2 regions of the Clostridium sp. 1001283B150225_161107_B6 genome follow, and region 1 is predicted to be linked to the other one. Evidence: predicted binding sites of a transcription regulator. Region 1 holds the regulator's gene; the other holds the start of a gene.
The links. The regulator Rex, encoded in region 1, represses fermentation and respiration genes when NADH is low (regulators of the CRP and FNR family bind a similar motif). The targets are predictions, from matches to a motif close to ATTGTTAANNNNTTAACAAT.
Positions count from the first base shown of each region.

Region 2: a site for Rex is predicted at 2,425-2,444, ahead of I2H39_RS21920 (NAD(P)H-dependent oxidoreductase subunit E). Genes of this name have one in related genera too.

Region 1 is NZ_JADNMD010000004.1:302,286-317,611, forward strand. It holds gene purB (adenylosuccinate lyase) at 1-826, shown strand, start outside; gene I2H39_RS12705 (DUF11 domain-containing protein) at 910-1,221, shown strand; gene I2H39_RS12710 (LysR family transcriptional regulator) at 1,487-2,416, shown strand; gene I2H39_RS12715 (adenylosuccinate synthase) at 2,624-3,901, shown strand; gene I2H39_RS12720 (MarR family transcriptional regulator) at 3,982-4,434, opposite strand; gene I2H39_RS12725 (DUF819 family protein) at 4,815-5,990, shown strand; gene I2H39_RS12730 (MalY/PatB family protein) at 6,097-7,254, shown strand; gene I2H39_RS12735 (amidohydrolase) at 7,293-8,489, shown strand; gene I2H39_RS12740 (MFS transporter) at 8,486-9,700, shown strand; gene I2H39_RS12745 (hypothetical protein) at 9,759-10,049, opposite strand; gene I2H39_RS12750 (ABC-F family ATP-binding cassette domain-containing protein) at 10,072-12,024, opposite strand; gene I2H39_RS12755 (redox-sensing transcriptional repressor Rex) at 12,189-12,851, shown strand; gene acpS (holo-ACP synthase) at 12,872-13,291, shown strand; gene I2H39_RS12765 (NAD(P)H-hydrate dehydratase) at 13,251-14,798, shown strand; gene alr (alanine racemase) at 14,855-15,326, shown strand, end outside.
Region 2 is NZ_JADNMD010000011.1:182,851-198,176, forward strand. It holds gene nuoF (NADH-quinone oxidoreductase subunit NuoF) at 1-714, opposite strand, end outside; gene I2H39_RS21910 ((2Fe-2S) ferredoxin domain-containing protein) at 729-1,106, opposite strand; gene I2H39_RS21915 (ATP-binding protein) at 1,288-1,845, opposite strand; gene I2H39_RS21920 (NAD(P)H-dependent oxidoreductase subunit E) at 1,850-2,344, opposite strand; gene I2H39_RS21925 (DRTGG domain-containing protein) at 2,559-2,906, shown strand; gene I2H39_RS21930 (ATP-binding protein) at 2,988-3,410, shown strand; gene I2H39_RS21935 ([Fe-Fe] hydrogenase large subunit C-terminal domain-containing protein) at 3,446-4,840, shown strand; gene I2H39_RS21940 (hypothetical protein) at 4,931-5,263, shown strand; gene I2H39_RS21945 (PHP domain-containing protein) at 5,260-5,970, shown strand; gene I2H39_RS21950 (phosphate ABC transporter substrate-binding protein) at 6,146-7,165, shown strand; gene pstC (phosphate ABC transporter permease subunit PstC) at 7,219-8,088, shown strand; gene pstA (phosphate ABC transporter permease PstA) at 8,102-8,944, shown strand; gene I2H39_RS21965 (phosphate ABC transporter ATP-binding protein) at 8,929-9,678, shown strand; gene I2H39_RS21970 (HAD family hydrolase) at 9,710-10,177, shown strand; gene I2H39_RS21975 (hypothetical protein) at 10,487-11,080, shown strand; gene I2H39_RS21980 (hypothetical protein) at 11,211-11,444, opposite strand; gene I2H39_RS21985 (exonuclease SbcCD subunit D C-terminal domain-containing protein) at 11,732-12,874, shown strand; gene I2H39_RS21990 (SMC family ATPase) at 12,871-15,326, shown strand, end outside.

The sequences.
Region 1 (15,326 bases):
GCTTTTTGACGGGGACCATGAGAAATGCCGCCGCCTGGATGCAAGAATTGCAGAAAAAATGGGATTTGACGGCTGTTACCCGGTATCCGGCCAGACCTATTCCCGCAAGGTGGACAGCCGTGTCATAAGCGTGCTGGCAGGCATTGCCCAGAGCGCGCACAAGTTCTCCAATGACATCCGCCTCCTCCAGCATCTGAAGGAAGTGGAGGAGCCATTTGAGAAAAAGCAGATTGGTTCATCCGCCATGGCCTATAAGCGGAACCCCATGCGCAGCGAGCGCATTGCCTCCCTGGCTGACTATGTGATGAGCGACATGATGAACCCCATGCTGGTGGCATCCACCCAGTGGTTTGAGAGAACCCTGGACGACTCTGCAAACAAGAGGCTGTCAGTGCCGGAAGGCTTCCTGGCAGTGGACGGCATCCTGGATTTGTACCTGAACGTGGTGGACGGCCTGGTGGTATATCCCAGGGTCATTGAAAAGCACCTGATGGCCGAGCTTCCCTTCATGGCCACAGAGAACATTATGATGGACGCTGTGAAGGCCGGCGGAGACCGTCAGGAGCTCCATGAGCGGATTCGGGAGCTGTCCATGGAGGCCGGAAAGAACGTGAAGGAAAAAGGGCTGGACAACAACCTTCTGGAGCTGATAGCAGCGGACCCGGCTTTTAATCTTTCCCTGGACGAACTGAAAAAGACCATGGAGCCTTCGCGCTATGTGGGCCGTGCGCCGAAGCAGGTGGAGGAGTTCCTGGAGGAGGTCATTCAACCGGTGCTTGAGGAAAATGCGGCAGTGCTGGGACTGACGGCTGAGATTAATGTCTGATATATATCAGGAGCAATAATAGGAACACTTTGTCCCCGCTTACATATGATGTATTAAAATCATAATAAGCGAGGTGAGGAAACGTGGCCCTTATAAATAAGCTTGATAATACCGCCAGTGTGACATATGCCGGTAATCCTGTCAACAGCAACGCTGTATCAACGGTTTTGCTTCTTGCCCCAACGCTGCTTAAAGCGGTAGACAAGCTTACCGCCAGTATTGGCGATACCTTAACCTATACGATTACAGTAACGAATGCGGGACTGAGCGCTTTGACAAACTTGCCGTTCACAGACACAATTCCGGCGGGCGCTGCATTTGTGACAGGTTCTTTTACCGTTAATGGCGCCGCCGCAACACCAACGGTTACCAGCAATACGCTGCACATATCATGAGCCTGTTATTTTCCTGGTCTGTCTTTTCAGGTATGAAAGCAGCTGTTTTGTAACATGGTCCGGCCGTGATATATTCAGTAATTCGGCACGCGTAAGTTCATATAGTATGTTTGACTGCTCTCCATAGATATTATATTTATGGGGAGCAAATTAATTTGGGAAGCTTGCCGTCATTATTTCAGTTTCACAATCCCTCTGTTTTATGCTATGATATCCATAACAGTTAATTCTGGACATGTTATCTTTCGATAAGGAGAACTTATGGATGAATGTGAATTTTGAGTACTATAAAGTATTTTACCACGTATGCGCCCACGGCAGCCTTACAGCCGCCGCCCAGGAGCTGTGTATCTCCCAGCCGGCTGTGAGCCAGGCCGTGCGGCAGCTGGAAAAGGAGGCCGGTACAAAGCTTTTTTTCCGTACGTCCAAGGGAGTGCAGCTGACCCGGGAAGGGGAGCTTTTGTACCACTATGTGAAGCCTGGGGTGGAGGAGCTTCTGGAAGGCGGGAAGATGCTGGAGCGGATGCTGAATATGGATGTGGGGGAGGTCCGGATTGGCGCCAGCGATATGACGCTGCAGTTTTACCTTCTTCCTTATCTGGAACAGTTTCACCGGGAGTATCCAAAGATTAAGGTGAATGTGACCAATGCGCCCACCCCTGAGACTATTAAAAGCCTGGAAGAGGGAAGAATTGATTTTGGGGTGGTGACCACGCCCTTTACCAGCAGGGGAACGGTTAAGCAGTTTCAGGTAAAGGCCATACGCAATGTCTTTATTGCAGGCAGCAGCTTCCGGGAATTGGATGGTCGGGAGCTGGAGTATAAGGAGCTGGAGGCATTTCCCTGCATAGCGCTGGAAAAAAATACAAGCACCAGAACCTTTATGGACGCCTTTCTGGCACAGCAGGGAACGCTGCTCAAACCGGAATTTGAGCTGGCTATCAGCGACATGATAGTACAGTTCGCCAGACGCAACATGGGAATCGGCTGTGTCATGGAAGGGTTTGCTGAAGCTGCCATAGACAGGGGGGAGGTGTTCCGCCTTAGGTTTAAAAAGGAGATGCCGCCCCGTCATATATGCGTGGTTACAGGGGAGTCCAGCCTGATTTCCATGCCGGGCCGCAGGCTGCTGGACATGATGGCCTGCGGACGGGCGGCAGCTGAGCATGATGGCCTGCGGACAGGCGGCAGTTGAGCATGGGGCAGGCAGCAGATAGTGTACAAGGGTCCTCCTTGGAAATGACATAAGTACTGCTTATGGAAAACATAATAAATAACGTCTTTACTTATGGTATAGGTTGTAGTAAATTAGGTAAGGATAAGATACACAGGAATGCGTGTCCATCCTTTCATGAACTGCAAATGAGCATTGGACGGGAAATACCCGAAGGAGGATTTTAGTATGGTCAGAGCAATTGTAGGTGCTAACTGGGGTGACGAAGGAAAGGGTAAGATTACGGATATGCTTGCCAAGGAGTCTGACATTATCATCCGTTTCCAGGGCGGAAGTAATGCAGGCCATACCATCATCAATGATTACGGCAAGTTCGCCCTTCATCTTCTGCCATCCGGCGTGTTTTACCAGCATACTACCAGCATCATCGGCAATGGAGTAGCCCTTAATATCCCATATCTGGTTCAGGAAATCGAAGCGCTGGTGGAGCGGGGCGTGCCCAAGCCCAGAATCCTGGTTTCAGACAGGGCCCAGATTCTCATGCCGTATCATGTGCTGTTTGACACCTACGAGGAAGCGCGTCTGGCCGGAAAGTCCTTTGGTTCCACCAAATCAGGCATTGCTCCCTTTTATTCGGATAAGTATGCCAAGATTGGTTTCCAGGTCAGCGAGCTCTTTGACCAGGAGCTGCTGAGGGAAAAGGCATACAGGGTATGTGAACTGAAAAACGTGATTCTGGAGCACCTGTACCATAAACCTCTTCTGGACCCCGAGGAAATCATAAAAGAGCTCCTGGGCTACCGGGATATGATTGAGCCGTATGTATGTGATACCTCCGCTTATCTCCATGAGGCCATTAAGGAAGGCAGGAACATCCTGTTAGAGGGGCAGCTGGGATCCCTTAAGGACCCGGACCACGGTATTTACCCAATGGTCACCTCCTCCTCCACACTGGCTGCCTACGGAGCCATCGGCGCAGGCATTCCTCCTTATGAGATTAAGGATATCACCACGGTGGTCAAGGCGTATTCCAGCGCAGTTGGCGCCGGCGCCTTTGTCAGCGAGATATTTGGAGACGAGGCAGATGAGCTGAGAAACCGGGGAGGCGACGGCGGAGAGTACGGCGCCACCACAGGAAGACCCAGACGTGTGGGCTGGTTCGATGCAGTGGCTACCAGATACGGCTGCCGGATTCAGGGCACCACGGAAGTGGCATTTACTGTGCTGGATGTGCTGGGCTATCTGGATGAAATACCGGTCTGCGTCGGATATGAGATTGACGGACAGGTCACCAGGGAATTCCCCACCACGGCTAAGCTTGAGAAGGCCAGGCCGGTTCTTACCAGACTGCCGGGCTGGAAGTGTGATATCCGCGGCATTAGGAAGTATGAGGACCTTCCGGAGAACTGCCGCAAATACATTGAGTTTGTGGAGAAGGAAATTGAGGCTCCTATCTCAATGGTGTCCAACGGACCGGGAAGAGACGACATCATTATGCGCAAATAAATATAGAACGATTGAAAACAGGACCCTTCGGCAGCTGCCGGCGGGTCCTGTTTTGGGTGCTTTATTCTGTAAACAGCCTCCTACATGGGCGGATTCTCGGTCAGCAGCTGGTGGAGAAAGGTGTTGATGACAGCCAGCTCCTCCTCCGTATATCCGCAGAGCAGGGAAGCCACGGTATCAGACCAGTCCTGGTCCAGCTTTTTGTGGAAGGCATAGGCCTTCATGCCCTCCTCGCTGAGGCTCAGGACAATTTCTCTCTGGTTCATGCTGGAGCGGTGCTTTTCCAGCAGGCCCAGCTTCACAAGGCGCGCCACCTGAAGGGATACGGTGGAGATGTTGGAGTCAGTGGACTGGGCAATGAGTTTCAGGTTGCACCTGGGATTGTCGCCAATCAAATTGATGATGGACATCTGGTCCACCCGGAGCATCTTATCGGTACCGTAGGTACGGAAGTCTTTGCCGTATTCGTACATCTGACGGTTATATTTCATGATTAATGATATGGTTTCCTGGATTCGATTCTTTTTTTCCATAATACCCCCGGTCATTTGATGATAAAACTGTACTCTTATTAGTATAAGGAAAAACAGGAAAGATTTCAACCCAATTTCATTACATATTCATAGGATGGCCTGTGTACATGGGCTGATGGCCATGCAGTTGTCATGTTTCAATGAGAAGAGGAAGGAAAAAACGCGGCGGAAATCAGGATATATACAACATGACTGATATATGGATGGGACGGATGGGAAACTGATGTAAATTTGCATAAAAAAATGTTGAAATATAGCGAAACTTATAGTATACTTCTAATTGTAAATAGTTTAATGGTTAAACAGTTTTAATATTAAAGTGTTTTGCCAGGGGAGAGCTGTTTGGCCGTATATCATTATGAATCACAGGAGGGAAGCGTATGTTAGTAACATCAGGATTAAGTTTCGTAGCAGCATTATTGGCAATTAACGCATTTGTGTTCTGGATTGTAAAGAAGTATCCCTTAAAGATTTATAAGTATCTGCCGCCGGTCATCATTGTCTTCCTGATTGTTGTATGCTGCAATACCTTTGGCATTTGGTCTTTCAGCAATAAGGCCATCAGTTCAATGAGAAGCAATATCCTGGAATACATGGTTCCCTTCATGGTATTCTGTATCGCGGTGCAATGTGATTTTAAGAAAATGGTAAAGATAGGCCCCAAGCTGCTGGCTGTATTTTTGTGTACCACCCTGAGCATCTGCGTGGGAATGGTGGTGGTGTATAAGTGTTTTGCAGGTCCGCTGGGACTGCAGCAGATTCCCCAGTCCTTCGGCACGTGGACAGCCAGTTTTACGGGGGGCATTGAAAACCTGTACGCGGTTGCAGGGGCAGTGGGGCTCAGCGATGAGAATCTGGCCAATGTACTGCTGCTGATTAACCTGATATTCCGTCCCTGGATGACCATATTGATTGTCATGGTCCCCTTTGCTGCCAGGTTTAATAAATGGACAGGCGGCAATCCGGAGGAAATCGATGTGATTGCATCCAGACTGGATGAGACTAAGAGGGAGAAACAGATTCCAACCTCCCTGGATTTGTTTATGATTCTGGGAGTGGGCCTTGTGATTGTTGCATTTGGTTTCCACATGGGCGGTTTTTTAGGGGAACTGGTGCCGGCCGTGCCTGCACAGGTGTGGCTGTATCTCCTGGTCACAGCCATTGGCGTCATCATCGGAACCACCACGGAATTCGGCTACATAAACGGTCTGGAGCTGATAGGGGGAACGCTGGCTGTCTTTGCCCTTTCCGTATCATCCTCCAATGTGGACTTAAAGAGCTTTGCCAATGCAGGCATCTTCTTCCTGTCAGGCATTACCGTACTCCTGATTCATGTCGTTATCATGTTCCTGGTGGCAAAGCTTATGAAGGTGGATTTGTGTACCCTGGGAATTGCCAGCATCGCCAACATCGGCGGCGTGTCCTCGGCTCCCGTGGTTGCGGCTGCCTATGGTAAATCCTATCAGTCCATTTCCGTGATTATGGCGGCCATTGGCTCCATGATTGGAACCTTTGTGGGTCTGGGGATGTGCAACCTGCTGATTATGTTGGGGTAGACAGGGGAGGCTTTCTGAGAGTATGATAGGGTACATCAGACAGGATGCACCCAGCGGGCATGCATCCAATTAATGATAAGTATCTAAGAAAGGTTGGTAAGAAAACATGTACAATTTTGACAAGGCATTTGACAGACACAATACGGAGGTGATTAAGTGGGACCGGCTGGAGAAGGATTTCGGCCGGAAGGACCTGATTCCCTTTGGAATCGCAGATATGGACTTTGAAACCCTGCCGGAAATCACACGGGCCCTGACAGACAGGGCGGAGCATCCCACCTATGGGTACACCTTCCCGTCGGAGGGGTACTATGAAAGCTTCATTGAATGGAACAGGACCCGCAATAACTTTGACATAAAAAAGGAGGAGCTGATTACCATTCCCGGCGTTGTCTGCGCCTGTTCCTTCATCATCTATGCCCTGACGGATAAGGGGGACAGGGTAATGGTGAGCACGCCGGTTTACGACCCCTTTTTCAAGGTGATTGAGCAGCAGGAGAGAACCCTGGTCGCTTCCTCCCTGAAACTTGCAGACGGGCGGTATGAAATGGACTTTGAGGACATGGAGGAGAAGTTTAAGGAGGGCGTAAAGCTTTTCATACTCTGCAGCCCCCATAATCCGGTGGGACGTGTGTGGACCATGGAGGAGCTGACCAGACTCAATGAATTGTGCAGCCGCTACCAGGTCCTGGTGTTTTCGGACGAGATACACTCCGACCTGATTTTCCCGGGTCATAAGCACATACCTTACCAGACGGTGAACCGGGATGCGGCAGGACGCAGCGTCATTGCCATGGCTCCCAGCAAGACCTTTAACATTGCCGGTCTAAAATCATCTATCCTGATTATCAAGAATCCGGAGCTGTACAACCGGGTGAACAAGGCAGTTACTGCGTTTCATGTGGGCGTGGACTTGTTTGGGCTTAAGGCATTTGAGGTGGCCTACCGCCACGGGGCAGCCTATGTGGATGAGCTGAATCAGTATTTATATGAGAATGCGCAGTTTGTGACGGAGTATGTAAAGGAAAACCTTCCTAAGGCAAAGACGTATGTGCAGGACGGAACCTATCTTATGTGGCTGGATTTCACAGCTTACGGATTAAGCCAGGAGGAACTTATGGAAAAGGTGGTGGGAGCCGGTGTGGCGCCGAATGACGGTTCCCATTACGGAAGGGAAGGAAACGGATTTATCCGTATCAATATCGGTACGCAGAGGGCTATGGTAAAGGAAGGCCTTGAAAGGCTGAAAACCATATTTGGCTGATTCTGTGCCGGAAGAACTGAGAGAGGAAGTGTGATAGGATGCAGGAATTACTGAATGAGGCCCAGGACTACAGGAGCAGAATGGTGGAGTGGAGAAGAAAGATACATTCCTGTCCTGAAACCGGATTTTATCTGCCAAAGACATCAGCCATGGTGGCAGGACTGCTGGAGGAGTTTGGATACCAGGTACAGACCGGATTTGCGGAGAGTGCTGTGCTGGGAATCCTGGACACGGGCAGGCCGGGAAATACCATAGCGGTCAGGGCGGACATGGACGCACTGGGAATGCAGGATGAGAAGGATGTGCCTTACCGCTCCGCCAGGGACGGGGTATGCCATGCCTGCGGCCATGATGTACATACAGCCCTTTTGCTGGGACTGGCATCCTATCTTTCAGAGCACAGGGACCAGATTCCGGGCGGGTGCGTCAAGCTGATATTCCAGCCTGCCGAGGAAGGCCCGGCTCCCGGCGGCGCAAAGCTCATCGTGGATTCCGGCGTTCTGGATGGCGTGGACGCCATATTTGGAGCCCACTGCCAGCCTCAGTACCCGGCCGGGGTCATGGGGTGCAGATACGGGAACTTTTTTGCCAGCGGCGATTTTTTTGAGGTAAAGCTGAAGGGAAGGGGATGTCACGCTGCGTCGCCCCATAAGGGAAATGACCTGATACCCATTGCCATGGAGATGATTCAGGCCATTCAGAATATACGTTCCAGGGAGATACCGCCCATGAAGACGGCTGTTATTTCGGTATGCTCCATAAACGCCGGGGTCCTGTCCACTAAAAATGTCCTGCCCTCGGAGCTGACCTTTGGAGGGACCTTCCGGGCCCACGACAGCCAGGTCAGGGACTATATTGCAAAACGGCTGGAGCAGATTGTAAGGGATATCAGCCGGATGAACGGAATCACCTGTGAATTTGAGGATTCCTTTGCATTTCCCTCCTTTGCCAATGACAGGGATGTGACGGATATAATCTGCAAATCCGCGGCAGAAGTGCTGGGCGAAGACAAGGTAATGAAGCGTACGGAGCCTGAGATGGGGTCAGAGGATTTTGCCTGGTATACCAAAAAATTTAAGGGCGCTTTTTTCTTCTTCGGAGTGAAGAATGAGGAGAAGGGCCTGACAGCCAGTCTGCATAATCCCGGATTTGACATTGATGAGGATGCCATGGTTCCGGCCCTGGCTGTCTATATCAGCACACTATACCATCTGTTAGAAAGGCAGGATTCATGAGTACAAAGGATAATACGGCAGGAGAACTGAAAAACAGGTCCATGGTGCTGTGGGCAGTGCTGAGCCTTTCCATGGCCAATGCGCTGGTGGGAACCGGCATATCGCCTGCCCTTGGAGTCATACGCCAGACCTTTCCGGATGCCCCCGGCGTGCTGGTACAGATGATTGTATCCCTGCCGTCACTGATGGTGATTGCAGCAGCCATTCCCTTTACCTGGCTCAGCAGACGGTATTCGGTCCGGAAGCTCTGCGGAACAGGGCTGGTCCTGTTCCTGGCGGGCGGTCTTTTGGGCGGTCTGGCCACCGGTATTTACACACTGGTCCTTACAAGAATCCTCATTGGAGCCGGATATGGGCTGATGATGCCGCTGTCAGTGGGGCTGCTGTCCTATTTTTTTACCAGGGAGGAACAGCACCGCTTAAATGGAGGAATTGTCATATGGTCCAGCGTGTCGTCCATTATCTGTATGGTGCTGGCCGGGTATCTGGCTGCCATTTCCTGGAGAGCCGTGTTCCTGGTGTATCTGTTTGGAATCCCATGTCTGTGGCTGTGCCTGAAGCATATTCCCGATGTAACGGCTGCGGGGAATGAGGCTGCGGGGAATGAAAATGGGGTTCCAGCAGGGGCCGGGCATCATAGCTTTGGAACCCTTGGCGTCATTAAGAAGATATGGGTCTATGGAATTGGCACGTTTGTGGTGTTTGTAGGTTATTTTGCCATACTGAACAACTGCTCCGCCATCATTCTTTCGGAGGGTTTAATCCGCGGGGAAAAAGTGGGAATCATTATGTCATTCCAGACCGTAAGCTCCCTTGTGACAGGGCTTTGTATCGGAAAGCTGAAAAATATCCTGGGAAGATATATGAGTACCTTCATCTGGCTGTGCGCCATTGGCGGACTTCTTTCTCTATATGCAAAGAACAGCCTGGCACTTACCATACTGGGTCTGGTACTGTTTGGAATAGCCCTTGCCTCGGCCGTGGGCACCTTTAACGCAGAGGCATGTATTGCCTGTGAGAAGGAGGAGTCCCTGGCAGCCGGTTCCGTCATTATGTTTATGAGAAGTCTGGGACAGTTTTCTTCACCGCTGGTATTGGGGTTCATGGCCCGGGCCGCAGGCGTCCTGGATATACGGTTCCCCTATGAGGGCGCGGCCCTGTTGTCTGTGGTTATGCTGGGCGTGTTCTGGGTAAAGGGGCTGTCAAGTTAAAACACTCCTCCTGTGGAAGACATATCAATAAAAAAGTCTTTCACAGGGGGAGTGTCATTTATTTGGTTCTCTTGGATTCTCTCAAATCATCCTTTGAATCCATGTCTGTTTTATCCTGCAGGGGATTCCCTCCGGCATCTCCGTCCATATCTTCAAAGGGGTCGGATGGTTTCAGCACCCTGGTCATAAGTCCCATGGCATACATGATAATGGGTATGAAAACCAGGGAGAAGATAACCGCCATGAGATAATTCTTCGGCGCTCCCATGGCAGCCAGCACAATGGCCAGGATAAACAGGCCGGCCAGCCCAATGGCGCCTATGAGGGCAAATATACGTTTCAGTTTCATGTAGCAGCTCCTTTCTGCGGCATCAGGCCTCCTCGGCTAATTCTTCCCAGTGCAGGTACAGCGTTTCTAGCTGTCCGGCTATTTCCTCTTTTTCCTTATTCAGCTCCATAAGCCGCGGCACATCGGTGTAGACCTCTTCCTTGGTGAGCAGGGCGTCAATCTCACTGTCCCTTGTCTCCAGGGCATGGATGGAATCCTCTGTTTTCCTGAGCTCGTTCTGAATCCTGCGTATACGGGCCTGTTCTTCCTTCTGGGCCTTCCACTCCAGCTTCAGGTCATTCTGGGAGCCCTGGGAAGGGCTGCCGGCGGACCGGGAGGTACGGGAGGCGGATGATGAACGGCTGTTCCTGGCCGCAAAGGCCGCTTCCACAGCCTCCTTTTTCTCCAGATAGTAGTCATAGCTGCCGATGTAATTAATCAGGGACTGGCCGGTCAAATCCAGGATTCGGGTGGCTGTGCGGTTGATGAAATACCGGTCGTGGGACACATAGAGGACGGTTCCGGTGTAACGGCACAGGGCGCTTTCCAGGATTTCCTTGGACGTGATGTCCAGATGGTTGGTGGGCTCGTCCAGCAGCAGGAAATTGGCGTCGGACAGCATCAGCTTGGCCAGGGAGACACGGCCCCGCTCGCCGCCGCTCAGGTCGCGGATTAGCTTGAACACATCGTCCCCCGTAAAGAGAAAGGAGGCCAGGGTATTGCGAATCTGGGTATTGTTCATGGTGGGATAGGTGTCCTGGATTTCGTCAAACAGGGTCTTATCCATATGAAGGACCTGGTGTTCCTGGTCGTAGTAGCCGATATGGACCTTGGAACCCAGGCGTATTTCGCCGGTATCAGCCGGAAGCAGCTGGTTGATGATTTTAAGGAGGGTGGTCTTGCCTGTTCCGTTGTTGCCGATGATGGCCACCCGCTCCCCCCGCTTGATTTCAAAGTCCACATCCGTGAACAGGGTCTGGCTGTCAAAGGATTTGCTCAGGCCGGTGACTGTAAGCACATCCTTGCCGCTTTCCACATCCGGCTCCAGCCGGATGTCCATGGAGTCGTCGATGTCCATGGGCTTTTCCAGCCGGTCAATCTTATCCAGCATCTTTTCACGGCTCTCGGCCCTGCGTATGGATTTCTCACGGTTAAAGGATTTCAGCTTGGCAATTACCGCCTCCTGGTGCTTGATTTCCTGCTGCTGATTTAAGTATGCCCGGATTCTGGCATCCCGAAGCATGGCCTTTTTGTCGCTGTATGCAGTGTAGTTGCCGCTGAATACGGTTCCGGTTCCATTGTCCAGCTCCACGATTTTAGTCACCACCCGGTCCAGGAAATACCGGTCATGGGCAACAATGATTACACTGCCGCTGTAGGTCTTAAGGTAAGTCTCCAGCCAGGCAATGGATTCCATGTCCAGGTGGTTGGTTGGCTCGTCCAGAAACAGGATGTCCGGCCTGGTCAGAAGAAGCTTGCCCAGGGACACGCGGGTCTTCTGCCCGCCGGAAAGGGTATTGATGGGCTTTGTGAATTCTTCCTCGGCAAAGCCCAGTCCCTTTAATACACCGGTGATTTCACTGCGGCAGGCATAGCCGCCTTCCAGCTCAAACTGGTGGGTCAGGCGGCTGTATTCCTCCAGCATGGCTTCCAGGCGTTCGCCGGACGCGCTTTTCATATCCAGTTCCAGGGAGCGGATGCGTTCTTCCATCTGCAGAATGGGGCGTTTGACCTCCAGCAGGGCGTCCTGGATGGTGCTGCCGCTGTCCAGGTCCTGGTGCTGGGCCAGATAGCCCACAGAGGCGCCCTTGCCCAGGGCAACGCACCCCTCGTCAGGGGCCAGCTCCCCGATGACGATTTTCAGGAGGGTGGACTTGCCGGCGCCGTTAATTCCCACGATGGCCGCCTTCTCATGGTCCTCCAGGTGGAAGGAAACCTGCTTTAATATATGTTTCTCCCCAAAAGATTTGCTTATATTGCTGCATGATAAAATCATGGTAAACTCCTTTAAAAACGACATATTTTGCTCTCACAAGTATAATATAAGGGAACGATTTTTTCAAGAACATATGTAAACGTGTTTGACATTTTTTTGACGTGTGTTTATAATAGTACTATTAGAGTTTTGATAGAATTGCACAATGGGAAGGTGGATACATCATGGAACGCAAGGAGATTTCGAAGGCAGTGATTTCTAGGCTGCCCCGCTATTACCGTTATTTAGGTGAATTAATAGAGGAAGGTGTGGAGCGTATATCCTCCAACGAGCTGAGCGCCAGAATGAAGGTGACTGCATCTCAAATCCGTCAGGATTTGAATAATTTCGGCGGATTCGGACAGCAGGGATATGGTTATAATGTAAAGTACCTCTATTCGGAAATCGCTAAGATACTGGGAATTGACAGACAGCATAATGTAATTATCATCGGAGCAGGAAACCTGGGACAGGCCATTGCCAACTACACGAATTTTGAGCGCAGGGGCTTTGTCATCAGGGGAATGTTTGATATTAACCCCAAACTGATTGGACTTGTTATCAGGGGAATTGAGATTCGCTCCGTGGATGATTTGGAGACATTTATCCGGGAGAATGAGATTCAGATTGCAGCGCTGACCATTCCCAAGACAAAGGCGCCGGAGATAGCGGACCGCCTTGTGAATGCGGGAATCAGGGCTATCTGGAACTTTGCCCATACGGATTTGGTGGTGCCGGAGGATGTGGTGGTTGAAAATGTACATCTGTCCGAGAGCCTGATGCGCCTTTCCTACCGGGTCAGCAGTATGTATGACCAGCAGGAGGAGCAGAGAAATTCATTAAAGTAAATGTTTAGGAAGTCAGCGCCATGATACTTGGAGTTGGAACGGATTTAATTGAAATCAGCCGCATGGAAAAAGCCTGTAAAAAGGATTATTTTGTGATGCGCACATTTACAGATATGGAAAGCCGGCAAGCAAAGGGGTCCGCCTCTAAGCTGGCCGGCTCTTTTGCTGTGAAAGAAGCTGTGGCCAAGGCTTTGGGAACGGGATTCCGCACCTTTATGCCCATTGACGTGGAGGTGCTCAGGGACGATTTGGGCAAGCCCTATGTCCGCCTTTACCGGGGGGCCCTTACGCGGTTTAAGGAGATGGGGATGGAACGCCTGGAGGTTTCCATCACCAACACAGGGGAATACGCCATGGCATTTGCAGTGGGAGAGGGAAGGATAAAGGAGGTACAGTCATATGAGGATGCTGGTAACGGGAAAACAGATGAAGGCCATTGACGCATATACCATCCATACCGTGGGAATCCCATCCCTGGTCCTGATGGAACGGGCTGCTCTTGAGGTGGCCCGGGCAGCAGAGCGCCTTTGGGAGAAGGGGGATACGGTGTGGGCTGTATGCGGCACCGGCAACAACGGGGCCGACGGCGTGGCGGCAGCCAGAATGCTTCATTTAAAAGGGTATCCGGTGCGTGTATTCCTGGTGGGGAATCCGGAAAGAGGAACAGAGGAATTCAGAGCACAGCTTTCCATTGCCGCCAATGTGGGCCTTTTCTCTTCGCCCTGGCAGGACGGGGAAAAGGAAACGTGCGGCCTTCTCATTGACGCGGTGTTCGGCGTGGGACTGAGCAGGCCGGTTGAGGGAGAGTACAGGCAGTGCATCGAGATGCTGGAGGCCAGGTCCATACGCCGTACCGTGGCAGTGGATGTTCCTTCAGGCATCCATGGGGATACGGGAATTGTCATGGGCATTGCCCTGAAGGCGGATGTAACCGTTACCTTTGGATGGGAGAAGACCGGGACAGCCCTGTATCCGGGACGGGAATATGCAGGGCAGGTGGAAGTGGCTGATATCGGATTTCCCGTTCAGGCCCTGGAGGCGGTGAAGGCGGCAGAGGGAACGGCGGCAGGGGATTTTGCCGTTACCTACGGGGATGAGGACTTGAAACGGATTCCCAGGCGTCCTGCTTATTCCAACAAGGGAACCTTTGGAAAGGTACTGATTGTGGCGGGCTCCAGGAATATGTGCGGGGCCGCTTACCTGAGCGCCTTATCTGCATACCGGACAGGGGCCGGGCTGGTAAAGCTCCTTACGGTGGAGGAAAACCGGCAGATACTCCAGGAACGCCTGCCGGAGGCCATTATAGCCGCCTACACCCCGGACCAGCTCATGGAGGGCAGGGAGGAATTCCGGAAGATGATAGAAGCCCAGATGGAATGGGCCGACGTGGTGGTCCTGGGACCGGGACTGGGAAACGGACCCTACGTGGAGTATCTGGTGGAGGATATACTGACCAGCGCCTTTGTGCCGGTCATCATTGACGCGGACGGCCTGAATGCCATAGCTGGCCATCCCTATCTGACATCCTATTATACGGAGAACATTATTGTGACCCCGCACCTGGGGGAAATGGCCCGGCTCACGGGGGAGGGCATAGAGCAGATTAAGGAAAACCTGGCAGGCACGGCCCTGGAGTATGCAGGCCGCTACGGCCTTACCTGTGTGCTGAAGGACGCAGCCACGGTCACGGCAGGGCGGGACGGGAATTTGTACATCAACTCCAGCGGCAACAGCGCCATGGCAAAGGCCGGCTCAGGAGACGTGCTCACAGGTATCATAGCAGGACTGATAGCCATTGGCATGGAGGAGGAGGAGGCCGCCTGCCTGGGCGTATACCTGCACGGGCGGGCGGGAGACGCGGCCGCCTCTAAAAGCGGCGCCCACAGCCTGCTGGCATCGGAACTGGCGGATGCGGTCGGCAGTGTGATGGCCGGGTCTATGAATTAAAATACAATCAAGAGGGTCCCCGTGAAAAGGGGGACATGACACAGGAGGCAACAACCATGAATTCTTACAGCAGAGTTTACGCAGCCATTGACCTGGATGCGGTGGAATCCAATATGAGGGCAATGAAGGCCAGCCTTGGGCCAGCCACTTCCATGATTGGTGTGGTAAAGACAGACGGGTACGGACACGGGGCCGTTCCGGTGGCCGGAACCATTGCCCCTTATGTGGAAGGCTATGCGGTGGCGACCATTGACGAGGCAATCAATCTGCGCCGCCACGGCATACAGAAAATGATTCTGGTGCTGGGCGTGACCCATGAGAGCCGCTTTGAAGATTTGGTCCGGTATGATATACGTCCGGCCATGTTCCGGTATGAGGAGGCCAGGAAGCTATCGGAGACAGCTGTAAAGAACGGCGCCAGGGCCAGCATCCATCTGGCCGTGGACACAGGCATGAGCCGGATTGGCATGACGCCGGACGAGGCATCGGCAGAGGAGGCAGTCAGGATATCCGGGCTTGCGGGTATCC
Region 2 (15,326 bases), on a different contig from region 1:
CTCAGCACGGACATAAATAAAACCCTGGTTGGAGCCGATTGCATAACCGGCAATGGCCATGGCCTCCAGAAGAGCATGGGGGTCGCCTTCCAGCACGGAACGGTCCATGAATGCGCCGGGGTCGCCCTCGTCCGCATTACAGCATACATATTTCTGGTCGGCGTCATTCTGCTTACAGAGCTTCCACTTAAGACCGGTTGGGAAACCGGCGCCGCCGCGGCCCCTGAGTCCGGCATCCAGCAATGTCTGGATGACATCATCCGGAGTCATCTCCGTGAGCACCTTGCCCAGTGCCTGGTATCCGCCTGTACCTATGTATTCCTCAATGTTTTCAGGATTGATGACACCGCAGTTGCGCAGGGCGATGCGGTGCTGTTTTTTATAAAAGTCAGTGTCAATCAGCGCCTTGATGCCGCCGGTAGGGCTTACGGTCTCCTGGTACAGAAGACGTGTCACCACACGGCCCTTTAACAGGTGCTCGGAAACAATCTCAGGAATGTCGTTTACCTGCACCATGGAGTAGAAGGTGGCATCCGGGTATACAATCATGATAGGACCTAAGGCGCAGAGTCCGTGGCAGCCTGTCTCTACAACAGCCACTTCCTCCTCCAGTCCCTGATGTTTGATTTCATATTTTAAAGCTTCCATAATCTTCGGGCTTCCGGAAGAAGTACATCCGGTACCACCGCAGACTAATACGTGTGAACGATACATCGTACTTTCCTCCTTTATTTAAGACCTGCAGCGCCCATGGTGTATTTCTCCACAGGATGGCCGCCAACCAAGTGGCGCTCAACCACTTCCAGGGCTTTGTCGGCATTCATTTTCACATAAGTAATCTTATCCTTTCCAGGCTCCATGACTTCCACAATGGGTTCGTACTGGCATAAGCCGATACAGCCTGTCTGGGTAACGGAAATTTTATTGGTAAGTCCTCTTTTCTGGACTTCGTCTGCAAGCGTATTCAGAACCGGCCTGGCGCCGGCAGCGATACCGCAGGTAGCCATACCTACAACCACACGGATATGGTCATGGTCTTCGGCACGCATGTTTACCTGGCTCTGCATCTTTTCTCTGATTGCCTGTAATTCAGCAAGAGTTTTCATATGCGATTATCCTCCTCGTTATGAGCACTTAGTGACCGTACTTTGGTCACTTATGTGCGATACATGTCATCTCCACTTGGTGAGGTGTTTCACGAACCTAGTGGAGTGGCTCGTTATGAGCACTTAGTGACCGTACTTTGGTCACTTACGTGCGATACATGTCATGTTCGTCGATACCCCTTTAAATCAGGGCACCTCCGTCAGTTTCCTGTTGATTCTCTTTCAGATATTCCATTATGTAAGCAGACACTTCAGGGGTATTAAGCGGGATTCCGCCAAGAATCTCCCTCATCTCCCGGGTGTCCAGGGTGAATGATGCATCGTTGTATGTATAGGTATAAAGAAAATCCGTGTCAGGATGATATACGATTAAATTGTGTATGGTGGCGTTCATGTCGCCCAAAGGCATCCTGTCAATATGGGACAGTCCAAAGACTGCTGTCACGGTGGTTCCCTTACCTGGTTCCGATTCAATATGGAAGCTGCCGCCAGTGCTTTCCGCGGCATATTTGAAAAATGGAATCCCAAGCCCTACCTTTCGGGTGGTTCTGGTGGTAAAGAAAGGGTCCGTCACATGGGCTGCCTGTTCCGGCGTCATCCCGCATCCGTTGTCGGCTATGACAATGGTCAGCTTGTCAGCGCTTGTATCAGCGGTTACCAGGATGGTCACCAGCGAGGCGCCTGCCCGCGTGGAATTCTCCGATACATCTAATACATTCAGGGAAATCTCTGTCATCATAGGCTTAGTTGTACTTGGCTAAAATGCCTGGTATGTCATCAACAGTAAGCCTTCCGTATACCTCGCCGTTAATCATCATGACGGGCGCAAGTCCGCAGGCGCCAACGCATCGGCAGGAGTCCAGGGAGAATTTGCCATCTGCTGTGCACTCACCATTGGTGATGCCCAGCAATTCTTCCAGTTTCCTGAAGATTTCACCGGAGCCTTTAACGTAACATGCGGTACCGAGACAGACAGATATCTTATACTTACCCTTTGGCTGTAATGCGAACTGGGCATAAAATGTGGATACTCCGTAGACTTTTTCCAGCGGAATACCCATTTCGTCAGATATCATGGTCTGCACTTCGATAGGAAGATAACCATAAATTTCCTGGGCCTTCTGCATAACCGGCATCAGTGCGCCTGGCTGGTCACCCAGCTCGGCAATCACTGATTTCAGCGCTGCTTCCTGCTCAGGCGTCCCCATAAAGGGAACAGTTTGTTTTTTGCAAGCCATCTTTTTATTACCTCCTCACTAGTTGTACATTGTGCAATGTATCAATATTTTATCACGTATAGAAAAAAAAATCTACCATTAATGTGAAAATTCTAACGATAAAAAACATGTAAAAAAACGGAATTATATTGAAAACAGACAAAATGGATGGTATGCTATAATGTACGGAAATATGTACAATTGACAAGTAATGATAGCAAGGAGAGACAAGGGTATGACGGTTAGGGATGTAAAAGATGTATTAGGGGCCAGGGTTCTGGCAGGGGAAGAATTCCTGAATCGGGAGGTAAAGTCGGCCTGCGGTTCGGATATGATGAGCGATGTACTGGCATTTTCCAAAGACCACTCTGTACTTCTGACAGGTCTGTGCAATCCGCAGGTTATCCGGACAGCGGAGATGCTGGACATTGTCTGTATCATTTTTGTAAGGGGAAAGAAACCCGATGAATCCATGTTGGAAATGGCCAGGGACAGGGGGCTTGTAGTCATGGCCACGGGCCACCGCATGTTTTCTGCCTGCGGTATGCTGTACCAGGCAGGGCTGCACGGCGGGGCTGTCTGATGCTCCCGGCATCCGGGAATGCCGCAGGATGTCCCGGAAGGCACTGGGAGAGAATACATATAATAATGAAGGGAACCAATTATGGAGGAAGCAATTGTATTAACATATGACATATCGGCAGACGACTTCACAAGGGCAGGTGAAGCCAGCAGCGATGTGAAACGAAAATTGAAACAGATGGGTGTAAGTCCCGATGCCATCCGCAAGGTGGCCATAGCCATGTACGAAGGAGAAATCAACATGGTAATCCACGCCAAAGGGGGCGTCATTACTGTGGAGATTACAACGGAAAAAATCAGGATGATACTGGCTGACGTGGGTCCCGGCATACCGGATGTAAAGCTGGCCATGCAGGCAGGCTATTCCACTGCGCCGGATGAAATCCGTTCCCTGGGTTTCGGGGCAGGTATGGGCCTGCCGAATATGAAGAAGTATTCTGATTCCATGGATATTGACACCAGAATCGGAGAGGGGACCACCATTACCATGGTAGTGAACCTGTAGTATGCTTCGCAAGAATAAGAGAATGAGGTGGTAAAATGGATAAATTTTATCATTCTGTAAGGCTGGACGAATCACTGTGCAAGGGCTGCATCAACTGTATCAAGCGGTGTCCCACGGAGGCCATCCGGGTACGGGGCGGCAAGGCCAGTATCAATAACAAATTCTGCATTGACTGCGGGGAGTGTATCCGGGTTTGTCCCCATCATGCAAAGCTTGCGACCTATGATAAGCTGGATGTGATGAAGAAATATAAATACACGGTGGCCCTTCCGGCCCCGTCCCTGTACAGCCAGTTCAACAACCTGGATGATGTAAACATTGTGCTCAACGCATTGCTGCGCATGGGCTTTGACGATGTGTTTGAGGTCAGCGCTGCCGCCGAGCTGGTCAGCGAGGCTACCAGGCAGTATATATCGGAGCATGAGGGACAGCTGCCCTTAATCAGCACGGCATGTCCTTCTGTGGTGCGTCTGATTCGGGTGCGTTTTCCCAATCTGATTCCCCATCTCCTTCCTATCAATCCTCCGGTGGAGGTGGCGGCTGTTCTGGCTGTCAGAAAGGCCATGGAGGATACGGGACTGCCAAGGGAGCAGATTGGCATTATGTTCATTTCCCCCTGCCCCTCCAAGGTGACCTATGTAAAGTCACCCCTGGGAACTGAAAAGAGCGAAATCGACCAGGTGCTGGCCATCAAGGATGTATATCCCAAGCTGCTGGCCTGTATGAAAACCGTTGTGGGCGAGGATTATCCTGTCATCGGCACATCGGGTAAGATTGGAATCAGCTGGGGACACAGCGGCGGAGAGGCCAGCGGTCTATTTACGGAGAATTACCTGGCGGCGGACGGCATTGAAAATGTGATTCGCGTGCTGGAGGACATGGAGGACCAGAAATTCACCAATCTGCGGTTTGTGGAGCTGAACGCCTGCAACGGGGGATGCGTGGGCGGCGTCCTGACAGTGGAGAATCCATATGTTGCAGAGGTCAAGCTGAAACGCCTCCGCAAATACATGCCTGTGGCCAGGAGCCATATGCATGAGAGCGAGGAAAATGTAATCAAATGGACCACCGGCGTCCAGTACGAACCGGTTTTCCGCCTTGGCAACAATATGATGGAGAGCTTTTCCAGGCTGAACCAGGTGGAGCGCCTCATGAAGAAGTTTCCCGGACTGGACTGCGGTTCCTGCGGCGCTCCTACCTGCAAGGCCCTGGCAGAGGATATTGTCAGGGGGGATGCCAATGAGACGGACTGCGTTTACTACCTCAGGGAAAACCTCCACAAGCTGTCTGAGGAGGTGGCTGTGCTGGCGGACGATTTGCATAACGGCGACAGGGGAGGCCAGGAGACACTGCGCATCCTGAAGGAATACATACAGAGAATCTCGGACGAGATGTCCGTGCTTGATAAGAAGGACGAGGATGAAGAGTGAAAGCGCCGTCATCCGGAGTTTCGGAAATGATTGTGCTTTATGGGAAATTACCCTAAATGGGAAAATGCTCTGGGAGCAAAGGAGGTTTTTATGACAGTTCAGGAATTGATTGACAAACAGATATTCGGCGTGGTGAACCTGGGGGACAGCCTGGACCGGCAGATTACGGTCCCGTTTTGCTGCGACCTGCTGAGCATTGCCATGGGCCGCGCCCCGGCAGGATGTGCATGGGTGACGGTTATGGCCAACATGAACACCCTGGCAGTGGCGGCCCTGACCGATACGGCCTGTGTCATTCTGGCAGAAGGTGCGGTTCTGGACGACGCTGCCAGGAAAAAGGCCATTGACCAGGAGATAACAGTGCTGTCCACGGATATGCCCATCTTTGAGGCGGCCCTTGAGATTCATGGTATGCTGTCATGATGAACCTGGCTTATGACCTGCACATCCATTCCTGCCTGTCGCCCTGCGGGGATGATGACATGACGCCTGCCAATATTGCAGGCATGGCGGCATTAAAAGGATTGGATGTGGCGGCCCTTACAGACCATAATACATGCCGCAACTGTCCGGCCTTTATGGCCGCCGCTGCGGAGTACGGCGTGCTGGCAGTGCCTGGCATGGAAATTAATACGTCCGAGGAAGTCCATGCAGTGTGCCTTTTCCCTACCCTGGAGAAGGCACTTGATTTTGACGCCTATGTCTATGATAAGCTGATTAAATTTCCGAACAGGGAAGAAATATTCGGAAAACAGCAGATTTACAATACCCAGGACCAGGTGTGCGGCACAGAGCCCAGCCTGCTGATTAATGCAACGGAAATATCCTTTGACAGCCTGTGGAACCTGGTCCGCTCCTATGACGGCGTCATGTTTCCGGCCCATGTGGATAAGTCAGCCAACAGCCTGATTGCAAACCTGGGCTTTATACCTCCGGACAGCTGTTTTAAGACAGCGGAGGTCAAGGACCTGAAGAAGCTCCATCAGCTGAAGCGGGATAATCCGTATCTGGAGCAGTGCCGGATTATCAGCAATTCGGATGCCCATTATCTGGAGCATATCAATGAACCCAGCCTTACCATACAGGTGGAGGAACGGTCCGCAGAGGCAGTGGTAAGGGCTTTGCTGTAGGATTATCAGAATAGGATTGAACCGTCTGCTTGCCTGCAGCGGCAATATTATAGAAAAAAGCAATGAGTACATAAAACATATAGAAAAATTGAATTTGAGCCCTTTTGTCATATGTGCTATTCTTGATTTGCAAAAAATGTCCATTTATGGAATATATGACAATGGGAGGAATAAAATGAAAAAGTTTTTAGCAGTAGTTACATCCGCAGCCATGGCGCTCAGTCTACTGACTGCCTGCGGCTCAAATTCATCCACAACTGAAACAACCCAAGCTGCCACCGAAGCTGCATCTGAAACAACGTCCGCGGACAAAGGGGAAGAGACAACCGGGGCTGAAACGGTAGAAGTAACCGAGGCAGCCTCCCCGCAGTTCCAGTCATCCATTCTGTTCTGCGGCTCCACTTCCCTGTATCCGATTCTGTCATCCCTGGCATCGTCCTTTACTGAGAAGTATGTGACCTGGGATGCAGTGGATTCATCCTTCCCGGATTCCAATATCTCTGTTTACGTTGCACCGGGCGGTTCCGGCGTAGGTGTGAGCGCTGCCATTGACGGCACAGCTGATTTCGGTATGCTGGCCAGGGATATCAAGGATTCTGAGATTGAAGCATTGGGACAGCATTACCAGGAATTCGTGGTGGCAAAGGATGCCCTTACCGTGTCTGTCAATACGGAGAACCCAATCTGCGCCATCATGGACGATATGCCCGCTGATACCATCCGCCAGATTTTTGCAGGTGAGATTGCTGCCTGGGACCAGGTGGATTCCTCGCTGCCCCCAGAAACAATCAATGTCTATATCCGCGATTTATCCGGTGGCGCTTATGAGGTGTTCCAGAAGAGCGTTATGGGCGACAGTGAGGTGACTGCATCCGCAACCCAGTCTGCATCCATGACAGAGCTGGCTACCAATATTGCCGGTGACAAATGGGGAATCGGATATGCAGGATTCGGCGCTTACAATAAGGCCAATGCAGAGGGACAGGTACTGACTGCCATGAAGGTGGACGGAGTGGAGGCAACGGCCGAGAATATCATAAGCGGCGCATACACCATCCAGAGACCGGTTATGTTTGTTACCGGAGCAGAGGTTACCCCGTCTGAGCAGGCATTCATTGACTACATCTTCTCACAGACAGGATATGACGTGGTGGAAGCCAACGGATACATACCTGCATTCACCCCTGAGGCTTAACCGGCATCAGGGAAAACGTCAGGGAAATACTCCCTTGAAATGGAGTTAAAATAATGAACAAACAGCTGAATGCAGTATTCTCAGTTCTGATAAAGGCCCTGACCGCCCTGACCGTGATGGTCCTGGCCTTTGTCATATACTTTATTGTCAAGGAGGCACTGCCCACATTTGATGAAGTGGCAGTGCCTGATTTCCTGTTAGGCCAGAGATGGATGCCCATCGCCTATACAGGGGAGCCGTCCTTCGGCATTTTTAATTTCATAGCGGCTACGCTTTATGTATCCCTGGTGGCAATGGTCCTGGCAGTGACGGTGGGACTGGGAGCCGCCATTTATCTTTCCTGCGTTGCAACGGAACGGATGCGCGGGATTCTCTATCCCTTTGTAGACCTTTTAGCCGGTATCCCATCGGTGATATACGGTTTTATGGGCCTGACCCTTCTGGTTAAGTTCTTCATCAAGGCGGGAGTCCACACCGGGTCCTGTGTCCTTGCAGCCGGAATCCTTCTGGCCGTTATGCTGCTTCCGTTTCTGATATCCTCCTGCAGTGAGACTATGTTAAAGGTGAGGGAACGGTATCAGCCCGCCGCAGATGCCCTGGGCATCTCCAGGTGGCATATGGTGGCCACCATTGTTCTGCCCGGGTCATGGAAGAACATACTGCTGTCCATGATACTGGCCATTGGCCGGGCCATGGGGGAGACCATGGCAGTGATGATGGTCATTGGAAATGCAAACCTGTTTCCCTCCCTTCTTGGCAAGAGCGAGAGCATTGCGGCAGTGATTGCGCTGGAGATGGGAACAGCTGTGGCGGGAAGCACCCATTACCATGCGCTGTACGCGGCCGGGCTGGTATTGATGCTCTTATTGTTCCTCATTAATTCCGGCATTACCCTGCTGCGCAGCAAGCTGGAGCAGGTTTAAAGGAGGGAGAGCCATGCATCTGCGGGCATCAATTACAAAATTCTGGGCGTATTCCAGTATGATTTTAGTGGCAGGCGTCATATTGTTCCTGTTCGGATATGTTTTTTACCGGGGAGCAGGCACCATCAGCTGGGAATTTCTGTCCCAGTCCCCCAGGGGAGCTGTCCTGGGAGAGGAAGGCGGTATCTGGCCAGCCATTGTGGGAAGCCTGTGTTTTACGGCGGCCGCCATTGTCCTGGGAAGCATTCCGGCTGTTGCCACAGCGCTTTTCATGGTATTTTACTGCAGGGGACGCAGGACGGCGGGATTCATCCGCATGGTTATCCAGTGCATTTCAGGAATCCCTTCCATTGTCCTGGGCCTGTTTGCTTACAGCTTCCTGGTGCGGGACCTGGCCTGGGGGCGCTGCATCCTGTCCTCGGGCGTGGCTCTTGCCGTGATGATTCTTCCCTTTATAGAGGTCAGGGCGGAGAAAACATTCCGGGAGCTGCCAAAACAGCTGGTACAGTCCTCCTATGCCCTGGGCTGTTCCCGGTTTTATACCATATGGAAGATTGTGCTGCCGGCCTGCAAAGGGGAAATCGTGTCAGGCGTAATACTGGGAGGGTGCTATGCCATGGGAGCCACTGCCCCCCTTATTTTCACGGGAGCAGTGGCCTATTCCAGCCTGCCGGCCCGGCTTACTGCCCCGGCCATGGCCCTGCCCATGCATCTCTACCTGCTGGTGGCCCAGGGAGCCACTTCCATGGATGCAGCTTACGGGACAGCCTTTGTCATGATGGCTCTGATTTTAATCAGCAACCTGTTGGCAACCATTTACGCAAGGAGGAGCCAGAAAAAATGGAACATATCATGACGCTTCACAATGTCAGCGCATCCTATGACGGCAGGGAGGTGCTCTCTGATTTGTCCTTAGACATACCGTCCAACCAGATTACAGCCATCATCGGCCCGTCGGGGTGCGGGAAAACCACTCTTTTGCGGTGTATGAACGGATTGCTGGCGGAGGAAAAGGGCGTGTCTGTATCGGGAAGAATTTTACTGGACGGCCAGGAGATAAAATCCATGCAGAAGGATATGCTGCGCCGCAGGGTGGGTCTGGTATTCCAGACACCGGCCCCTTTTCCGTTTTCCATCTATAAGAACATGGCGTATGCGCCCAGATATTACGGCATCCGGGATAAGGCGTCCCTGGAGGCCCTGGTGAAGGAAAAACTTGAGATGGCCGGACTTTATGATGAGGTCAGGGACGATTTGGGCAGGAATGCCCTTAAGCTCTCAGGAGGACAGCAGCAAAGGCTTTGTATTGCCAGAGCCCTGACCGTGGACCCGGAAGTGCTGCTGCTGGACGAACCATGTTCTGCCCTGGATGTTAAGTCTTCTGCCGTGATTGAGGAAATGCTGACAGAGCTTAAGAAACAGTACACCATTGTCATTGTCACCCATAACATTGCCCAGGCCCGCAGGATATCAGATTATGCAGCCTTCCTCTTCGGAGGCCGTCTGGTGGAGTGGGGGAAATCGGAAGATTTGTTCGGGTGTCCGAAGGAAGAGGAGACAAGGGCATTTCTGGCGGGAATTTACGGATAGATGGATATGGGATACAGGGAGGAGTCAGACTGTGATTGTAATAGAGATACCTGGGCGGGAGCCCTTGAGAATTGACCATGTGGTTCTGGATTATAACGGGACAGTGGCAGCGGACGGCATGCTGCTGGAGGGAGTGGGAGAACGTATCAACCGGCTCAAGGAGCAGGTATGCGTGTATGTTCTCACCGCCGATACCTACGGCACGGTGACGCGCCAGTGTGAACCGCTGGGCGTGACGGTAAGAACCTTTCCAAGGGAGGGGGCTGCCGGCTGCAAGGAAGAAATCGTAAAAGGACTGGAGGGCGGCGTGGCCTGCCTTGGAAATGGCTTCAACGATATACAGATGTTTGACGCGGCCCAGCTGTCCATAGCGGTGCTGGAACAGGAGGGGATGTGCGCCGCCCTGTTGGGCCATGCATCTGTGCTGGTGAACTCCATTCAGGACGGTCTGGACCTTCTGCTGAAACCGGACCGGCTGCGGGCAACCCTGAGAAGCTGAGACATTCCGGGAAACATATAATCAGCGGAAGATTGGGTTAAACTGAAAGAAATCCAAAAAGTTGCATGGTAAATTATGAAATTTTAGGAAAAGGATAGAAACAGTTTTTTAAGTTTCATTACGGAACCATTAATGTTGGCCTGGCTGCCTTGACAAAAGGAGCCAGGCTCTTTATGTTAGAGTGTATCACCGGACGCGGTGGGGAAATGCTTGTTTCCCGGGGATGCATGCACATACCGGACCCTGGAAATCCAGCTTATACATAAAGAAAACCATACCGAAAAATCAAATAGATGAGGAGATGCAATTATGAAAAGAAGATTAGCAGTTTTAGGAACAGCCATCATGGCGGCGGCAGCCATCACAGCCTGCGGCGGCAAGGACACCAAGACCACTGCAGCGGCGGAGGTTGTCACCGGCGCGGATACGGCCGGGGAAACGGCGGAACCGGGGACAGAGGATGCAGGCGCTGCCTCAGACGCTGAAGCCCCCAAGGATTCCCTTGCAGCTGATTCCGGCTCCCAGGAGGCCGCGCTGCTGGAGGAGGCCGAGGATGTGTCCCATGCAGGGGCGGAACTGGAGCAAAGCGAGATTAAGCCGTTTGCGGAGAAGGTGCAGAAGGCGGTGGCGGATAAGGATATGGAAGCATTGGCAGGTCTGTGCGCTTATCCGGTCTATGTCTCCCTTGGAGAAGGACAGGGTGAGGAGATTGCTGACGAGGCAGCCTTTATGAAGATGGATGCAGACAGGATTTTTACAGAGAGCCTGTTAAAGGAAATCGCGGACACGGATACGGACACGCTGGAACAGTTTGGCGCCGGAGTCATCATGGGCGGGGAAAACAGCATTATTTTCAACAATGTGGACGGACAGGCAGCCATTACCGGCATTAATCTGAATTAAAATGACACAAGGCAGAATGAAGCATGGCAAAATGAAGCCAAGCAGAATGAAGCAAAGTGAAACAGAACAAAATATGAGATGAATTAACAGGGCGTCCTCCTGCCGCAAGGCAGGGCGGCGCCCTTTGCATCTAATCTTCCAGGGCATCCTTAAGCGCTCCCAGGAATTCCAGGTCGGATTGTTTGACCCGGATGTTGGAAGCAATGGTCTGGCCAGCGCTGGAAGTGACGGTGATTTCAATCAGGGTTCCTTCATCCATGACCCCATCCCTGGATGCGGCTTTTACAAATGAAAGCATCTTGGGGTGATTGGCCTTGAATTGGTTCCAGGCTGGTTTTAATTGAAGAAGATTCATTGGATTCATATGTTTACCTCCTGATACATGTAACGCAGTTACTAGTTTACCACATTTTAAAGGCGGCAGTCCAGTCTGATATTTCTCAGTGAATCCCTATTGGGGAATCCGCTTAAAAGGTATCTGCCGGCCGGATGGTCTTGTAAAGGATGTCTGGCTCTGGTATTATGGTAAAAGATGCGTATCTGTTCGCCCATGGGATTTTTGCCTGCAAGCCTGGATTTTCGTACGGTCAGCGCAGCAAGTGCGCAGACCTGCTGAACAGTTACAAAGATGCACCTGAAAGAGGAAGAAATATGAAGTTCATTCATTTATCAGACCTTCACATCGGAAAACGGGTCAATGGCTTTTCCATGCTGGAGGACCAGAAATATATATTGGACCGGATACTTGCCATTGCAGAGGAGGAAAAGCCTGACGGAGTGCTCATAGCCGGGGATGTATATGATAAACCGGTGCCTCCGGCTGAGGCCGTGCAGGTCTTTGATGCTTTCCTGACCGGATTGGCGGACCGGAGCCTGCCTGTGTTCGTCATCAGCGGCAACCATGACAGCCCGGAGCGTCTGGCCTTCGGAGGGCAGCTCATGAAGGACAGGAAAGTCTATATGGCGCCTGTGTATGACGGCCATGTGGAGCCGGTCCGCATGGAGGACCAATACGGAAGCCTGTGGGTGTATATGCTGCCCTTTGTAAAGCCTGCCGCTGTAAGGAAATGCTACCCGGAGGAAGAGATTGAAACCTTTGACCAGGGGGTCCGCTGCGCGGTGGGTCATATGACAGAGAACAGGGAAGGGGAAAATGACCGCAATATCCTGATTGCCCACCAGTTTGTCACTGGTGCGTCCTGCTGCGACTCAGAGGAGCTGTCCATCGGCGGCCTGGACCAGGTGAGCGCTGATTTGTTCGATTATTTTGATTATGTTGCCATGGGACACATCCATGGGCCGCAGAAGGTGGGAAGAGATACCCTGCGCTATTGCGGGACACCCCTCAAATATTCATTTTCAGAGGTGAACCACAGGAAATCCGTGACCGTGGTGGAGCTGCTGGAGAAGGGGAATGTGACGGTGGACACCCGGCCTCTTAAGCCCCTCCATGATATGCGGGAGCTGAAGGGAAGCTATGAGGAACTGACCAGCCGTGATTTTTATCAGGGCACGGCTGTGGACGATTACCTGCGCATAACCCTTACGGACGAGGAGGATATACTGGATGCCATAGGAAAGCTGCGCTCCATTTATCCCAATGTGATGAAGCTGGATTACGATAATAAGCGTACCAGGCAGGGGCAGGTGGTGGAGGCTGCTGCCAAAGCGGACAAGCCGCCCCTTGTGCTGCTGGAGGAGCTGTACCGGCTTCAAAACAACCAGCCCATGACAGAGCAGCAGGCTGACTTTGCCGGGAAACTGATGGAAGAGATATGGGAGGGGAGCAAATGAGGCCGACAGAGTTGATAATATCCGCATTTGGACCATATGCAGGTGAAGTCACCCTGGACATGGCTTCACTGGGGGACCGGGGCCTTTATCTTATTACAGGGGACACGGGCGCTGGAAAGACTACCCTGTTTGACGCCATTGCATTTGCCCTTTACGGCAATGCCAGCGGGGACAGCCGCAAGCCCAGGATGCTGCGGAGCAAATATGCCAGGCCGGATGCCAGGACCTATGTGGAGATGGCTTTTTTCTACAATGAAAAGGAATACAGGGTGAGGCGCAACCCGGAATACATGAGGGCAAAGCAAAGGGGCGAAGGGGAGACAAGGGAGAAGCCTGACGCACAGCTTTATATGCCGGACGGCCGGATGGTTACAGGTGATAAGGCGGTAACTGTGGAGGTGGAAGGGCTGCTGGGCCTTAACCGGGAGCAGTTTTCCCAGATTGCCATGCTGGCCCAGGGCAGTTTTTCCAGGCTTCTGTCAGGACGGACCGAGGACAGGGGCGTCATTTTCCGGGAAATATTTAAGACCAGGCCCTATCAGCTGTTCCAGGAAAAGTTAAAGGACCGGGCCAGGAGCCTGTATGGCCGGTACGCGGACAGCAGGAAGAGCATGGAACAGTATGCCGGGGGAGTGATTGCGGATGGACAGGATGAGGAACTTAAGCTTCGGTGGAATGAGGTGCCCCAGGGGAGCCTGGAAGCCCTTTTGGAGGTGCTGGACCAGCTGATTGCGGCAGATGAAGCGCGGCAGCAGGAGGAAGACAAGGGACTGGCCCTTGTCCGGGATGAGATGGCTGCCCTGGGAATGGACCTGGGAAAGCTTAAGGGTGATGCGGCGGTCTGCCGGGATATGGCTGCGGCCGCGGATATCCTCAGGGAAAATACTCCGGTTCTGGAACAGGCAAAGGTCCGGTATGAGCTGGAGAAAGAATGCCAGGCTGACAGGGACGGGCTTATTGGCTCTGTTACCAGGATGGAAGAAAATCTGAAAGCCTATGACCGTTATGATGCATTGCAGGAGAGCCTGAAGGCATGCAGGATGGAATCAGGGAAGCTTGTCAGCAGGCTGGAACAGGCAGCCCTGGAGGAAAGGCAGTGGAAGGAGCGGATTGACAGCGACGAGAAGACCCTGGAAACCCTTCGCCAGGCAGGAGAAGCGTATCAGGCAGCCCTGACAGCAGGAGAGAGGCTGCAGGAATACGGTGCGCGCATTGGGCTGCTGGCAGGAGAACTGGAGGAATACGGGCAGGAGAGAGAAAAGCTTGAGGCAGCCAGGGAGCGTTACAGGGCAGCGGATGAGGAGCGCCGGAAGGCGGATGATGCCTACCGGGACATGTATCAAAGGTTCCTGGATAATCAGGCGGGAATCCTGGCTTCACGGCTCATACAGGGCGAGCCCTGTCCTGTATGCGGCTCCGTCTCCCACCCGTCGCCTGCCCGGTATCTGGAGGACGGAACAGAGGCGTCCAAGGACAAGGTAGACCGGCTTAAGGCCATTGCAGTGGAAAAGGACCAGGCAGCTGCCGGGCTCAGCCTGGAGGCTGGCAGGCTGGCAGGAAGTCTGGATGCCCGCTATGAAAGGATGAAGCAGCAGATTGATGTTGAGGTAGCTGCCTGGAAGGAGGATTGGCAGCAGAGGATTCGCCAGGCGGAAACCCGGGCAGAGGCATTGGCCCTGGAGACAGGGGATGTTCGCCGGGGGCGAAGGGTTTTTCTGGAGCAGTGGGAACAGATGATGGGGCGGCTGAAGGACCAGCTGGAGCGCCAGGCTGCTGCCCAGAAGGATAAAATTCAGGAGCTGAAGAAGAAAAAGGAATATAAGGAGGCCATTGAGGGCAGAAGGGCTTCAGGCCGCCAGTCCCTGGAAGCTGCCTCGGAAAGGAAACACCAGGTCCAGAGAATGCTGGCGGAGAACCAGGCAAAGGAGAGGGAGCTGGTAAGCCGCCTTAAGGAGACGGAATCCGCCCTGCCCTATGAGGACAGGAAGGCTGCTCAGGCAGAGCTGGCGGAGAAGAAGGCTCTTCTGTCCGCACTGGAACGGGCGTTTAAGGAGGCGGAGGAATCCTTCAACCGTGTAAGCCGCAGGGTGTCGGACGCACAGGCCCGGATGGAGGCGCTGCGGGGACAGACAGCGGAGGCGGAAAAGGCGGACGGCTTGGATTTCCGGACAGCCATGGACCGACTGGAAGCCCGGATGCAGGAAAACCGGCAGCGCCAGTCAGAGGCAAGGGAAAGGCTGACGTGCCTGGAACAGGAAATGAGCAGGCTCCACCACAGGCTGGAAACCAACCGGATGGCCAGGGAACGCATTGCAGAACAGAAGGCGTCCATGGAAGAAATACAAAAGGAGTGGACATGGGTCAAGGCGCTTTCTGATACAGCGGCAGGAGAAGTGGGGGGCAAGGAGAAAATCACCCTGGAGACCTACGCGCAGATGGCATATTTTGAACG